DNA from 2 places in the Streptomyces sp. G45 genome. Region 1 is predicted to be linked to the other one. Evidence: riboswitches for the same ligand, from Rfam matches in the RefSeq annotation. Region 1 holds a riboswitch; the other holds the start of a gene.
What was found. A riboswitch is a leader RNA that binds a small molecule or an ion and turns the genes downstream of it on or off. The one in region 1 is predicted to bind cobalamin.

Region 1 (3,180 bases):
CGGTCACGTACCGGTTCACCTCCTCGAAGTCCATCAGCGTCGAGAACAGCTCCCGCAGCGCCGTCGCACCCGGGTCGGTGCCCAGCAGGGCCATCTGCGCGCGGGTGTTGTCGAGGACGCGGGCCCCCACCGGGTGCCGCTCCGCGTGGTAGCTGTCGAGAAGGCCCTCCGGCGCCCGGCCGTTGACCTCGGCGGCCAGCTTCCAGCCCAGGTTGAACGCGTCCTGCACGCCCAGGTTGAGCCCCTGGCCGCCGGTCGGCGGATGGATGTGCGCCGCGTCCCCGGCCAGCAGCACCCGGCCGACGCGGTAGCGCTCGGCCTGCCGCGTGGCGTCGGTGAACCGGGACAGCCAACGCGGCGTGTGCGCCCCGAAGTCGGTGCCCGCGACGGCCCGCAGCCGCGCCTTGAACTCCTCCAGGGTCGGCCCCGCGCCGCGGTCCTCCGCCACACCCTCGGCGGGCACGATGATCCGGTACACGCCCTTGTTCCCGTCCACGTCGGGAAGGACGCCGAACCGCAGCTGGGTCCTGCGGACCTCCTCGACGACGGCGGCGACCGCCTCCGGGGCCTCGGTCACCTCCATGTCCCCGAGCAGCGTCTCGACCTTGGCGGGCTCACCGGGGAAGCCGACGCCGAGCAGCTTGCGCACCGTGCTGCGCCCGCCGTCGCAGCCGACGGCGTAGCGGGCGCGCAGGCTCGTGCCGTCGGCCAGTTCGAGGTTCACGCCGTCCTCGTCCTGGCTCAGCCCGACCACCGTGTGGCCGCGCCGGATCTCGGCGCCGAGTTCGCACGCCCACTCCTCCAGCAGCCGCTCGGTGACCGGCTGCGGCGTGGCCAGACCGTACGGGTGAGCGGTGTCCATCCCTGCGGGCCACGGCTTCATGATGCCGCCGAAGAGGCCTCCGACCTGGAACGTCTCGCTGGCCGCGCGGAACCGGTCGAGCAGGCCCCGCTGATCCATGATCTCGACGCTGCGCGCGTGCAGGCCACGCCCGCGGGACTGCCCGGACGGCTCGGTCAGCTTGTCGAGGACGACGGTGCGCACTCCCGCGAGACGCAGCTCACCGGCCAGCATCAGCCCGGTGGGCCCGGCGCCGACAACGACCACGTCGATCATGAGAACTCCCGTTTACGCAGGTCATGGCTGTAGGCCAGGCATTCTGCGGCAGGGCGGGGGCCTTGCCGCAAGGCCCCCCGTGCGCTATACGTTGAGAGTGGCGAGGAGGCAGCGGCCCCCTCGCCTTTCTTGTGCGTCCAGCCCACGGTCCGGCCCACGCCGCCCCGACCTGGGGCCGGGGCCCGCGCGCCGTCCAAGCCCGCACCCGCACCGCCCGCCAGGCCCGCATCGGCGCCACCGCCAGGCGCGCCCCTGCACCCACACCCACGCCCACATACCCATGCGTCCGCGCGCGCCGCCCCGCATCCAGATCACGGACACCCTGTCCCACCCGCCCCGTCACCCTCTAGGCTGGCCCGTGCAGCTGGTTCGCCCCGTCCGCCAGGCGGGAGGCGTCGCAAGAGGGAACCCGGTGGGAATCCGGGACTGCCCCGCAGCGGTGAGCGGGAACGACCGCCGTCAGAAGCACTGGATCCGACGTACGGGGTCTGGGAAGCGACGGCCAGTAGGTGTCCTCACAGGGTGAGGACGTGCCCGCGAGTCCGAAGACCTGCCACCTGCCCGTGCGCGACCCGTTCGCGCGCGGACATCCCGGTGACCTCGTGGGCGGGTCGGCGTACATACCAGGCGGACGGGCGTGCCGGGCGGCACGCGCTCCCGTGCCGCCCGGTCCGTCACCCCTTCGCGCCCGCGTCCCGTCCCCGGGACCTCAGGGACTCATCTCGCGAAGGAGATCTCCGTGACCACCAAGCCCGCAGCCGCGGCAGCACGGGCCACCGTGTACGGCTACCCCCGTCAGGGACAGCACCGGGAACTGAAGAAGGCCGTCGAGGGCTACTGGAAGGGCCGCGTCACCGCGGACTCACTGCGCTCGACCGCCGCCCGACTGCGCCGCGCCACCTGGCAGCGGCTCGCCGACACCGGTGTCCACGAGGTGCCCAGCGGCGACTTCTCGTACTACGACCACGTCCTGGACACCACCGTCATGGTCGGGGCGATCCCCGAACGGCACCGCGAGGCCGTCGCGGCCGACGCGCTCGACGGCTACTTCGCCATGGCGCGCGGCACCCAGGACGTGGCGCCGCTGGAGATGACGAAGTGGTTCGACACCAACTACCACTACCTGGTGCCGGAACTGGGACCGGATACGGTGTTCACGGCCGACTCCTCCCGGCAGGTCGCGGAGTTCGGTGAGGCGAGCGCGCTCGGCCTCGCGGCCCGGCCCGTGCTCGTCGGGCCCGTCACCTACCTGCTGCTCGCCAAGCCCGCACCGGGCGTGCCCGCCGGTTTCGACCCGCTCACACTGCTCGACCGGCTGCTCCCGGTGTACGCCGAGGTCCTCGCCGACCTGCGCGCGGCGGGCGCCGAGTGGGTGCAGCTCGACGAGCCCGCCCTCGTGCAGGACCGCTCCCCCGGAGAGCTGAACGCCGCCGCCCGCGCCTACCGTGACCTGGGCGCCCTCACGGACCGGCCGAAGCTGCTGGTCGCCTCGTACTTCGACCGGCTCGGCGAGGCCCTGCCCGTCCTGGCCAAGGCCCCCGTCGACGGGCTCGCCCTGGACTTCACGGGACCCGCGGCCGCCAACCTGGACGCCCTCGCCGCGGTCGGCGGGCTGCCCGGCAAGCGCCTGGTCGCGGGCGTCGTCGACGGCCGCAACGTCTGGGTCAACGACCTGGAGGCGTCCCTGGCCGCGCTGGGCACCCTGCTGGGCCTCGCCGACCGCGTCGACGTGGCCGCCTCCTGCTCCCTGCTGCACGTGCCGCTCGACGCGGCCGCCGAGCGGGACATCGCGCCGCAGATCCTGCGCTGGCTGGCCTTCGCCCAGCAGAAGACCGCCGAGGTCGTCACCCTCGCCAAGGGCCTCGCCCAGGGCACCGGCGCGATCGCCGCCGAACTCGCCGCCAACCGCGCCGACCTGGACTCCCGCGCCCGTTCCCCGATCACGTACGACTCCGCCGTGCGGGCCCGCGCCGCCGCCGTCACCGCGGCCGACGCCCGCCGCTCACCCGCGTACGCCGAGCGCGCCGCCGCGCAGCGCGCCCACCTCGGTCTGCCGCTGCTGC
Region 2 (3,180 bases), 2.7 Mb from region 1:
CCTCGACCCGCGCGGCGCGATCGACCCGCCGCCGTACGCGCAGCCCGGCGTCGTCGGCTGGTACGGAGGCGGCGTGCGGCCCGGTGCCGCCGGGCCCGCCCTGCTCGTCGGGCACGTGGACACCGAGACCCGGCCCGCGGTCTTCTACCACCTGAGCGCGGTGCGCCCCGGCGAGAAGATCCGCGTGACCCGCGACGACGGCTCCCTCGCCGAGTTCACCGTGGACGACGTCCAGGTGCTCGGCGGGAACGACTTCGACGCGCGGCGGGCCTACGGGCCCCGGGAGGCAGGACGGGCCGAGCTGCGCCTGATCACCTGCGGCGGCACCTTCGACCGGGCCAGCCGCACCTACTCGGCGAACGTCGTCGTCTCCGCCTACCTCACCGGGGTGGACCGCTAGCCCTCGGCGGCACTCCGGGTGCCGCGCAGCGCGCGCAGCCCCAGGCCGCCGAAGACCGCCGCGAACACCGCCCACAGCAGCACGTGCGACGCCAGGGACAGCATCCGGAAGTCCCACAGCAGCGTCGGGCTGACCGGCACCGGGTCCGGGTTGTCCGGCAGCGCCCACAGCAGCGCGAGGACCGCCACTGCCGTCACGGCCGCCGCGCCCTGGCGCACCGGCAGCGGGCGGTGCGCCAGGCGCACGTACACCTGCCACACCAGGAACATGCCGAGCACGCTCACGGCGACCGCGCCCAGCCACATCTCCTGCCGGTCGCCGACCGTGCCGGAGTCGCCGACGCCCGGCGGGTTCGCCGGATAGCGCAGCGCCGGGAACAGGGACACGGCGCAGAACGCCGCCGCGCAGCAAGCGAGCGCCCTCGGCCAGGGGTGCGCGCGCGGGTCGCGCCGGTGCACGACGGCGTATGCGACGGCGAACAGCACGCCGATCGCGAGGCCCGCGACGACCAGGGCGATGACCAGGCCCGCGTGCTGGGTCGAGCGCGAGAACAGCTCCTCGTGGTGCTGCACCGCGCCGCCCGCGGGCTCGTGCTCGTGGGAGCGGGCCTCCTCCGCGCGGATCGCCCTGTCCATCAGGGGCTCGGCGAGCAGCAGCGAGAACAGACCGGCGGCGAGCCCGCCGAGGCCCCCGGCCGCGAGGCCGCGGCCGAGCAACGACAGCACGGGCGAGGCCGTGACCGGGGCGGACGCGGAGTCAGGGGGGCCGGTGGGTGAAGTCCGGGGAGCGGTGAGGGAGTTCGGGGAGTCAGGGGACGACGTCATGGCGCGCGCGGCCCCGATCAGTGGCAGGGGGCACCGAAGAGGTGCCGTCCGTCGTGCGCGAACTCGTGCAGGTAGTCGCCGGTCGCCGAGACCAGCGAGCCGTTGTCCATGAAGACGGCGTACAGCGCGATCAGCGCCACGATCGCGGCGGCCGCCGCGATCAGCCAGTCGCGGGTCTGGATGGTCGCGGACTGTACGGCGGCGTGCTCGGACTGTGGTGCGGTGTGCGCGGCGGAAGCGGACATGCCGTCACTCTCCTTCTGGGGTTTCCACGCCCCATGGCAGGAGGACGACGGGTCAGTTCCTGACTTCCCCGCGCGCCGACAGCACGCGCCCGGGGTCACAGTGGCGGGACCGTCCCGGAGTCGCACCGGGTTCCTGGCAACCGTCGCCTCGATGTATGGACTTGTCGCCGGGAGAGTCCCAGGTGGTCATGGACACTGTCAACCAGGTCAAGTGAGCCGGGCGGCGGCGCACAGGCGCCCGGAGCGGGCGCGCGCGCCCGCGCGCGTGTGGCGCCCGGAACGTGTGCGGTGGGCCGGGACGCACCTGGCCCGGTCAACGACCCGCTCCCCCTGGAGCCGCCGACCGGGCTGGTCCTCGACCGCGCGCGCACGAGCTGCGGGAGGAACCCGGCGTCGGCGCGGGAGGCCTTGGTGGTCCGCTCCCCGACGCGGGGCGCGGTCCTCGGTCAACTCAGGCCGGGGGCTTGGGCCGTGTAGCTGACTCTAGAGCGGAAGGCGACCGCGGCCTAGGGGCGTTTGACGCCAGCACCCGGGCCGCCCGCACCGTCCCGGCCGGGGCGGGTGCCGTCCCCGCTCGCGCGGGCGACCCCGTCCGTGCGGGCCACCCCGTCCGCGCGGGCCCCGTCGCCCCGCAGCACCGCGTCGTCGAGCGTCCCCTCGATCACCGCCTGGGCGACCGCGTCCATCACCAGGCGCTCGCGGCGCGCGTACCGCCGCAGCGTGTCGAACGCGCCGTCGAGCCCCGACCCCCAGCGCTCGGCGAGGATGCCCTTGGCCTGCTCGATGCGGATGCGGCTGGTCAGGGCCGACTGGAGCTGCTGCGCCAGCACCCGGTACGAGGCGTACGTACGGTGGTTGCGCAGCCCGACCGCGGCGGCCTCGGCGAGCGCCCGGGCGAGTTCCACTCCGCCGTCGCCCGCGCCCCCGCGCGCCCCCGCGGGGTCGGCCCGCGGGACGAACACGTTCAGGGCGCCGAACACGTCGTCGCGCTCCCGCAGCGGCACCGCGAACGTGCAGGCCACGCCCCGCGCGCGGGCCCGCGCCGTGAAGGCGGGCCAGCGCACCAGCGCGTCGCCGGAGCCGAGCCGCACCGGCGGCACCGCCCGGCCGCTGCCGTACGCCTCGACGCAGGGCCCGCCGCGCCGCTGCGCCTCGAGCAGCTCCCGCGCCAGCTCGCCCCCGCGGCGGCTCACCGCCAGGCGCGCCCCGCCGTCCGCCGCGTCCGGGTCCGCGTACATCACCCCCGCGGCGAGGGCGTCGAGGAGTTCGGCGCAGTGCTGGCTCACGCGGCCCAGGTGCCGCCCCGCGTCGAAGTCGTCGCTGACCGTGTCGACGGCCTCGACGAGGGCCCGGGCCAGCTGGAGCTGTGAGGCGCGGTCGGGCATGGGCGTTCCCTTCTCCACCGCCCCCCACGGCAGCTCGCCTACCCCGCTTCCGGACGCTGTAACAGCTCTCCAACAGGTGCCTTCGCGCATCCGTCCGCCCTCGTGGGGCGCACTGTGTTATGTCAGGATTGACCACTGAACCGTGCGCCCAAGGGGGAGTGGATGTACCGCAACAACACAGGTCGCGTACGGGGGATCGCGGCCCGGGGACGGCGGCTCCGGCGCTCCTGGCGGGCGCGGCCCTGCTGCTCTCCGCCCTCTCGGGGTGCTCGTCCGACGGCGGTGACGGCGAGGGCGAGGGGGACGGCGCGACGCGCCCGGTGCAG

Region 2: linked by a shared signal. The riboswitch ahead of ACOBQU_RS24300 (CbtB domain-containing protein) and the one ahead of metE (5-methyltetrahydropteroyltriglutamate--homocysteine S-methyltransferase) in region 1 are both predicted to bind cobalamin.

What each region holds. Positions count from the first base shown of each region.
Region 1 covers NZ_JBMUZU010000001.1:8,497,665-8,500,844, reverse strand. The annotation lists gene ACOBQU_RS36335 (FAD-dependent monooxygenase) at 1-1,117, opposite strand, end outside; cobalamin riboswitch at 1,466-1,689, shown strand; gene metE (5-methyltetrahydropteroyltriglutamate--homocysteine S-methyltransferase) at 1,857-3,180, shown strand, end outside.
Region 2 covers NZ_JBMUZU010000001.1:5,757,085-5,760,264, forward strand. The annotation lists gene ACOBQU_RS24290 (class F sortase) at 1-400, shown strand, start outside; gene ACOBQU_RS24295 (CbtA family protein) at 397-1,125, opposite strand; gene ACOBQU_RS24300 (CbtB domain-containing protein) at 1,242-1,469, opposite strand; cobalamin riboswitch at 1,503-1,649, opposite strand; gene ACOBQU_RS24305 (ANTAR domain-containing protein) at 1,976-2,854, opposite strand; gene ACOBQU_RS24310 (glycoside hydrolase family 6 protein) at 3,013-3,180, shown strand, end outside.